Regions from separate parts of the Streptomyces callyspongiae genome, predicted to be linked through region 1. Evidence: riboswitches for the same ligand, from Rfam matches in the RefSeq annotation. Region 1 holds a riboswitch; the other holds the start of a gene.
What was found. A riboswitch is a leader RNA that binds a small molecule or an ion and turns the genes downstream of it on or off. The one in region 1 is predicted to bind thiamine pyrophosphate.
Positions count from the first base shown of each region.

Region 2: another riboswitch for thiamine pyrophosphate. It lies ahead of thiO (glycine oxidase ThiO); the one in region 1 lies ahead of thiC (phosphomethylpyrimidine synthase ThiC).

Region 1 is NZ_JBJZOM010000001.1:276,314-280,523, reverse strand. It holds gene ACL06G_RS01380 (DUF5326 family protein) at 158-379, shown strand; gene ACL06G_RS01375 (YibE/F family protein) at 285-1,784, opposite strand; TPP riboswitch at 1,855-1,966, shown strand; gene thiC (phosphomethylpyrimidine synthase ThiC) at 1,959-3,764, shown strand; gene ACL06G_RS01365 (hypothetical protein) at 3,883-4,210, opposite strand, start outside.
Region 2 is NZ_JBJZOM010000024.1:4,258-8,467, reverse strand. It holds gene ACL06G_RS19800 (thiazole synthase) at 1-452, opposite strand, end outside; gene thiS (sulfur carrier protein ThiS) at 457-681, opposite strand; gene thiO (glycine oxidase ThiO) at 678-1,874, opposite strand; TPP riboswitch at 1,867-1,979, opposite strand; gene ACL06G_RS19785 (NAD(P)/FAD-dependent oxidoreductase) at 2,125-3,309, shown strand; gene ACL06G_RS19780 (Rv2175c family DNA-binding protein) at 3,343-3,708, shown strand; gene thiE (thiamine phosphate synthase) at 3,818-4,210, shown strand, end outside.

The sequences.
Region 1 (4,210 bases):
GGGCGGGCCGCCCCGTGGGGGCCGGGCACGGGGGTGACTCAGGGAAACGTCCGGGTCGGCCGCCCTCCCACCGCGCTGCCGGGCGTTCTAGCATCGAAGAAGAACGTCGGCGCCGGACGTGCGCCGGCGCGGCCCCGGACAGGGACGGAAGGGTGTCATGGCTGTGAGGGACGTACTGGCCACCATGCCGTGGTGGGTGAAGTGGATCGCCATCCCGGTGATCGCGCTCGTCGTGTTCGGCGGACTGATCGCCAGCGTGGTCGGGTTCCTGGTCGGCCTGCTGTTCAAGGTGCTGCTGTTCGCGGCCCTGGTCGGCGGCCTGGTGTATCTGGTCCGCCAGTTCGGTTCGTCTTCCTCCTCCTACCGCGACGACCGCTGACCCGGTTCCTGCCGGTGTCCGCGGTACGCGTGCCGCGGTCGGCGGAGACGACGAAGGCGGCGAGCAGCGTCGTCACCGGCACCGAGGCGACCAGCCCGATCGAACCGATCAGCGTGCGCACGATCTCCTCGGCGACGAGTTCGGAACCCGCGACCGAGGCGACACTGCTCTGCGCGATCGTGAACAACAGCAGCAGCGGGAGCGCCGCTCCGGCGTAGGCGAGGACCAGGGTGTTCACGACCGAGGCGATGTGGTCCCGGCCGATGCGCATCGCCGCGCCGTACAGGCGGCGCCAACCGGCGGCGGGGTCTGCTTCCTTGAGTTCCCACACCGCCGAGGTCTGGGTGACGGTGACGTCGTCCAGGACACCGAGCGACCCGATGATCACGCCGGCCAGCAGCAGTCCCCGTATCTCGATGTCGGGGTAGAGGCCGTGGACCAGTCCCGTCTGGTCGTCGGTGTCGCCTGTCAGCCCGGCCCAGTCGATGAACACCGACCCGAGCACGCCGATCAGCAGCAGTGAGGCCAGGGTGCCCAGGACCGCGACCGAAGTGCGTGCGGACAGGCCGTGGCACAGGTACAGCGAGGTCAGCATGATCGCGCTGCCGCCGACGACGGCGACGACCAGCGGGTCGGAGCCCTGCAGTATGGCCGGGAGGATGAAGACGGTGAGCACCGCGAAGCTCACCGCCAGACCCACCAGTGCCAGTACGCCGCGGAGCCTGCCGACGAGGACGACCACCGCGGCGAAGATCCCGGCGAGCAGCGTGAGCGGCAGGTCGCGGTCGACGTCGATCACGGAGTACTGCAGGTCGCGCGGAGCGTTCTCGGCGTGCGCGACCACCACCTGCTGCCCGGCCGTGAGTGTGCGGGTGGCGCGCGGGGTCACGATGTGGGTGAACGTCCGCCCGGTGCCGGGCCCGCTGGTGACCTCGACCGTCGCCTTGCGGCAGGTGCCGCCGCCCGCGGCGGGCGTCCCGGCCCCGGGGTCCGGGGACTGTCCCGGAGCGGGCGACGTGCGCACGTCGACGTCGGCGCAGTCCACCGCGCGCACGGTGGTGACCCGGGCGTCGTAGGTGGGGCGGTCGAAGCCGATGCCCGCACTGCCGCTGTCGCCGTGGCCGGGGGCACCGCCGGGCCAGAGCGCCACCAGGCCGGCAAGGACGGCGGCGGCGAACGGGACGAGGACGGCGGCGATGACCGTGCGCAGGTGGCGGGAGGCCGGCGACGCCGGCCCGTGCCCGTGGGCGTGGCCGTGGGCGTGGCCGTGGGAGTGGCCGTGCTCGGATGTCGCCGGTGCGGCGGGGCGGGCCGGCGGCTCGCCCTCTCCCCGGGTTCGGTTTCCCGGCAGAACGGTGCCGGGTCGTCCGGACTGCCGGCGGGCCGGTGGAGGTGGTGTGGTCACCGCCCGATCATCGCAAGAGGGGCAGGCCCCCTGGCAGTCCCCTGCCGCGAGCCGCTAGCGTGGATCCGCTTTTGCACATCGCGGGAGCTCCGAGCACGGGGCTGAGAGGGCGCTGAACGACTGCGCCGACCGCCGAACCTGTACCGGGTAATGCCGGCGTAGGGAGTGGGTCACATGACCACGCAGGATGCACGCACGCCCCGGAACGCCCCGTCCGGCGACGGCGCCCAGTCGCGCCGTCCGGGCCGTCACAAGGGGTACGTGAGCGGGTCGCGCCCGGACATCCGGGTCCCGGTCCGCCGGGTGCACCTCACCGACGGATCGGACGTGTCGCTCTACGACACGTCCGGCCCGTACACCGATCCCGCCATCGACACCGACGTCCGCCGCGGGCTGCCCCCGCTGCGGGAGAACTGGATCGTCGCCCGGGGCGACACGGAGGAGTACCCGGGCCGTGAACCGCGGCCGGAGGACGACGGTCTCCGGCACACCTCGCCCCGCGGTGGACTGCGGAACCTCGACGCGGTCTTCCCCGGGCGCCCGCGCCGGCCGCGCCGGGCGCGGGGCCGGGTGGCCGTCACACAACTCGCCCACGCCCGACGGGGCGAGGTCACTCCGGAGATGGAATACGTGGCCGTGCGGGAGAGTCTCGCGCCGGAGTTCGTGCGCGACGAGATCGCGGCCGGGCGTGCCGTGCTGCCGGCCAACGTCAACCATCCGGAGAGCGAGCCGATGGCCATCGGCAAGAACCTTCTGGTGAAGGTAAACGCCAACATCGGCAACTCCGCCGTGACCTCCTCGATCGAGGAGGAGGTGGAGAAGATGACCTGGGCGACCCTCTGGGGTGCGGACACCGTCATGGACCTCTCCACCGGGCGGAACATCCACACCACGCGGGAGTGGGTGCTGCGCAACGCGCCCGTCCCGATCGGCACCGTTCCCCTCTACCAGGCACTGGAGAAGGTGGACGGCAAGGCCGAGGAGCTGAGTTGGGAGATCTACCGGGACACCGTCGTCGAGCAGTGCGAACAGGGCGTCGACTACATGACGGTCCACGCGGGGGTGCTGCTGCGGTACGTGCCGCTGACCGCCCGGCGCCGGACCGGCATCGTCTCGCGCGGGGGCTCCATCATGGCCGCCTGGTGCCTCGCGCACCACCGGGAGAACTTCCTCCACACCCATTTCGAGGAACTCTGCGACATCCTGCGGGCCTACGACGTCACGTTCTCGCTCGGGGACGGCCTGCGGCCGGGCTCGGTCGCGGACGCCAACGACGAGGCGCAGTTCGCCGAACTCCGCACCCTCGGCGAGCTGACCCGGATCGCCAGGTCCCGCGAGGTGCAGACGATGGTCGAGGGTCCTGGGCACGTGCCGATGCACCGGATCAAGGAGAACATCGACCTCCAGCAGGAGATCTGCGACGAAGCGCCGTTCTACACCCTCGGGCCGCTCACCACCGACATCGCCCCCGGCCACGACCACATCACCTCCGGCATCGGCGCCGCGATGATCGGCTGGTGGGGCACCGCGATGCTCTGCTACGTGACGCCCAAGGAGCACCTGGGGCTGCCGGACCGTGACGACGTGAAGGCGGGCGTGATCACGTACCGGATCGCGGCGCACGCGGCGGACGTGGCGAAGGGCCATCCCGGCGCGCAGCAGTGGGACGACGCGCTGTCCGACGCCCGGTTCGAGTTCCGCTGGGAGGACCAGTTCAATCTGTCGCTCGACCCGGACACGGCACGGGAGTTCCACGACGCGACGCTGCCCGCCGAGCCCGCGAAGACCGCCCACTTCTGTTCCATGTGCGGGCCGAAGTTCTGCTCGATGCGGATCAGCCGGGACATCACCGAGCGGTTCGGCGGCGACGCGGCGGAGCGGGAGGAGGCCACGGAGGAGGAGATCGCCGCGGGCATGCTGCGGAAGTCCCGGGAGTTCGCCGCCTCGGGCCACCGCATCCGGCTGCCGCTGGCGGAATGAGCCGCGGCGGCCGCGCGGTCCCGCTCACGGAGTGAGGCCTGCGGGGGCGCCGGGAGCAGCGACCGCTCGGAAGCTCTCCCACCGCCCCCGCAACCCGGCCGGGAGGAGGGGCGGAGTGTCAGCCCCTGCGGATCCTCGCCGCGACGCCGTGACCGATGAAGAGGTAGACGACGGCCGGCAGCCCGAAGTTGAGCACCATCCGCACGTGCTCGTTCTCCATGGTGAAGATGTCCTGCGACCATCCCGCGAGCCATTCCGCGAGCCCCTGCACGAGCTGCACGAACCCGCTGCCCTGGTTGGCGTCGAACAGGTACAGGACGATCCACAGCCCCAGGATCGCCGCGGCGATGTCCGCGAGCGTGTGGACCACCAGGGCCGTTCGCCGCGACGGCGATTCTCCGTCGCGGTGCCGGTCGTACCGAGGCTCCGGCGGGGACTGCGGGGCG
Region 2 (4,210 bases), on a different contig from region 1:
ACGGTGAAACCGTCGTCCACCAGCGTCTCCGCGGCCTCCAACGTCGCCGACGGGTCGGGCAGCAGCGTGTGCTCGTCCGCCACGACCTCCAGTTTCACCCAGGCGGTGTCCAGCGCTTCCCTGGCCAGTCGTGCCGTCAGCACCGCCTCGCCCGCCGTTCGGCAGCCCGCGGTGTTGGGCAGCACGCCGATGCCGTGCCGTCGCAGCACCGTCAGCACCGAACCCTGCACGGTCGGGTCGACCCGGCGCATCGCCACCGTGGTCAGTTCCGTGCCCGAGGCGAGCAGCGACCGCTCCAGGACCTCCAGGCTCGGCGCACCCCCGGTCCCCATGATCAGGCGCGAGGAGAAGGACGTGCCCGCGATGACCAGCGGGTCCCGAGCCGGCCCGCCGGCCGGTCCGGTCTCCTCCGCGCCCCGGTGGACGTCGGACGTCGTTGCGGAATCGGTCACCGGGTCAGCCTCCCTGGACTGCGGTCAGTATCTCGACGCGGTCACCGTCGGCGAGTTCCTCCTCGGGCCAGCGGCCGCGCGGCACGACGGTCTCGTTCACGGCCGCCGCCACACCGGAGGGCGCGGCCGTCAGTTCGGCGATCAGGACGTCGAGTGTGCTGCCCCGCACCAGCCGGCGCGGCTCGCCGTTGACGGTGACCCCGACGGTGGCGGTGGACGAGGCGGTCACCGTGCAACCCCTTCGCGCGGTGCGCGTCGCGCTCCCACCGGGGGCACGAAACGCAGAGGGGTGAACGGCTCCGCCACAGCGGGCGGTTCACCGGACGTCAGCACGTCCGCCATGGCGTCCCCCGTCACCGGGGTCAGCAGGACTCCGTTGCGGCCGTGCCCGCTCGCCAGATGCAGCCCCGGGACGCGGGTGGCTCCCAGGAGCGGTGCGTTGTCGGGCGACATCGGCCGCAACCCCGCCCGGCTCTCCACCAGCGGAAGTTCCGTGATGCCGGGCACCAACGCATGGGCATCGCGCAACAGCTGGTAGACGCCGCCCGCGGTGACGGTCGTGTCCCAACCCAACTCCTCGCTCGTGGCTCCGATGACCAATTCGCCGTCCCGGCGCGGAACCAGATAGACGGCTGCCCCGCGTACCGTCGCGCGCACCGACCGGGAGAGGAACGGTGCCTGGGCGGCGGGCACCCGCAGCCGCAACACCTGGCCCTTGACCGGCCGGACCGGTGGAAGGGCGTCCTCCGGCACGCCCTCGAGCCGCCCGCTCCACGAGCCCGTGGCGACCACGGTCTGCTCCGCGGACACCTCGGTCCCGTCGTCCAGCACGGCCCCACGGGCCCTGTCCCCACTCACCGTCAGCCGTGCCGCCGATGCGTGACGGAACCGCACACCGGCCCGGCCGCATGCCTCGAGCAGCGCCGCGGTGAGCCGGCGGGGGTCGACCTGGTGGTCGTCGTCCACCCGGAGACCGGCCCGAACCGATGCGGCGAGCATCGGTTCGATGCTCCGGCACTCCCGACCGGTCAGCCACTCGGAGCGCAGCCCGTAGCGCTGCTGGAGCGCGTGCACCTCCCGCAGCGCGGCGCGGTCGTCGGAGTCGAACGCGACGGCCAGGGTGCCGTCCGTCCGGTAGGCGGTCTCCTGCCCGCTTGCCTCCTCCAACTCCCTTACGAAGTCCGGCCACCGGTGTGCGGAGGCCAGGTTGAGCGCGAGCAGCGTCTCCTCGCCGTGATGGAGTTCGGTGACGGCCGCGAGCATGCCCGCAGCCGCTCGGGACGCACCACTGCCGGGCTCCGGATCGACCACGGTGACGCTCGAGCCGCGCTGCGCCGTGCGCCAGGCCGTGACCAGCCCGACCGGACCGCCGCCCAGGACCAGGACGTCGGGCCGGCGGGCGGCGTTGCCGGAGGTGTGCACGGTTGCTCCTCCCTTCGCCGGAATGACCCGGATCAGGTTCGTACGGTCGGAGGCCGCGCCAGCCTCCCTCTCAGCCCGGTCGTCCGGGCTCCCGCGGTGTCGACGTACGCCGACCAGCCTACTCGGTGCCGTGCACCGCGTCAGGCTCCGCCCGTCGGGGGCCCGGTGCCCGGCCCCGTGGCATGCCTACAGTGGCGGTGTGGGAGCCAAGGACACGCGGAAGCACGGCGTCGTGATCGTCGGAGCGGGCATGGCGGGAGTGCAGACTGCCGTCCAGTTGCGGGAACAGGGATGGGCGGGCCGGATCCGGCTGCTCGGGGCGGAGCCCCACCGGCCGTACGACCGGCCGCCGTTGTCCAAGGCCGTGCTGCTCGGCAAGGAGGCGGATTCCGCCTTCGACATCGACTTCGATGCACTCGGCATCGACCTCGAACTCGGCACCCGCGCCACCGCCCTGCGTGCGGATTCCGGGGTGCTCGCCACGGACCGCGGCGAGGTCCGCTACGACGCCCTCGTGCTCGCCACCGGAGCGGAGCCGGTGGCGCTCCCCGGCAGCGAGGACGTGCCCGGCATCCACCTGCTGCGGACCCTTGACGACGTGCACCGGCTGCAGCCCGTGCTCGCCGGAGGACGGACCGTCGTGGTGGTCGGCGCCGGGTGGATCGGCGCGGAGTTCACCACTGCAGCCCGGGAGGCGGGCTGCGAGGTCACCGTCGTGGAAGCGGGCGACCGGCCGCTGCCCGGTGTGCTGCCGCCCGCCGTCGCCGAGCCCATGCGCGACTGGTACGCGCGCAGTGGAGCCCGGTTGCGCACCGGGGCGGCGGTGTCCTCGGTCGAGCCCGGCGCGGTCGTTCTCGCCGACGGCGAGCGGCTGGCCGCCGACGCCGTGGTCGTCGGCGTCGGAGCCCGCCCCGCCACCGGCTGGCTCGAGGGGTCCGGGGTCGAGTTGTGCGCCGACGGCTCGATCCGCGGCGACGCACGCCTGCGCACGTCCCTGCCGGGCGTCCATGCCGTGGGCGACTGCGTGTCCTTCCCCTCGGCCCGGTTCGGGGAACGCCTGCTGGTGCACCACTGGGACAACGCACTGCAGGGGCCGGTCGTGGTCGCCGCCGCGCTCACGGCGGAACTCGGAGGGAGGCCGGCGGAAGCCGCACCGGTCCACGACCCCGTGCCGTACTTCTGGTCGGAGCAGTTCGGCCGTTTCGTGCAGTACGCCGGCCACCACGGCGAGGACGACCTGCTGCTGCTCCGGGGCGATCCGCGGGAGGCCTCCTGGTCGGCCTGCTGGCTGCGTGACGGGCGTCTCGTCGCGCTGCTCGCCGTGGGACGCCCCCGCGATCTGACGCAGGGGCGGCGGCTCATCCGGCAGGGCGCCGTGCTGGACACCACTCTGCTGGCCGACGCCTCGCTCGCCCTGAAGAAGGCGGCACGGTAGTGGCTGTCGGCGCCAGGTGGCAGGCTGGTGACCGTGACCGAGATTGACGAGAAGACCGATGCGCTCGTTCCCGCCTGGCTCACCCTGCCCGACATCGCCGAACGGCTGGACGTCGAGGTGACGCGGGTGAGGCAGCTGGTCAAGGAGGGCCAGCTGATCGCCGTGCGGAGGGGCGAGAACCGCGTTCTGCAGGTGCCTGCGGACTTCATCGGCGAAGGAAGGATCATCAAGGGACTGGCCGGCACCATCACGCTGCTCCGGGACGACGGCTTCACCGACGAGGAGATGCTCGAGTGGCTGTTCACCTCCGACGACAGTCTGCCGGGCACGCCGGCACAGGCACTGCGTGAGAACCGCGGCACCGAGGTGAAGCGCCGGGCCCAGGCCCTGGCGGTCTGAACCCCGGCCGCCCCGGCGCCGACCGCACCCCGCACCCGACGTTCGCCGGGGTGCGGGCCGCCACGCTGCGGCCAGCACCCCGGCACGGCTCTCTGGAGACACGCCACCCATGGCCGGCAGCCCCCGCACACGCCTCGCCGCATCCCGGCTCTACCTGTGCACCGACGCCCGCAAGGAGCAGCAGGACCTGCCCGAGTTCCTCGACGCGGTGCTCGGCGGCGGGGTCGACGTCGTGCAGCTCCGCGACAAGAGTCTGGAAGCCAAGGAGGAGCTGGAGCATCTGGAGGTGTTCGCCGACGCCTGCCGCCGCCACGGGAAGCTGCTGGCCGTCAACGACCGTGCCGACGTCGCCCACGCCGCTCGCGCCGACATCCTCCACCTGGGGCAGGGCGACCTGCCGGTTCCGGCGGCCCGCACCGTTCTCGGCGACAGGTCGGGCGACGTCCTGATCGGACGCTCCACGCATGCCGAGGCCGAGGTGGACGCGGCCGTCGCGGAGCCC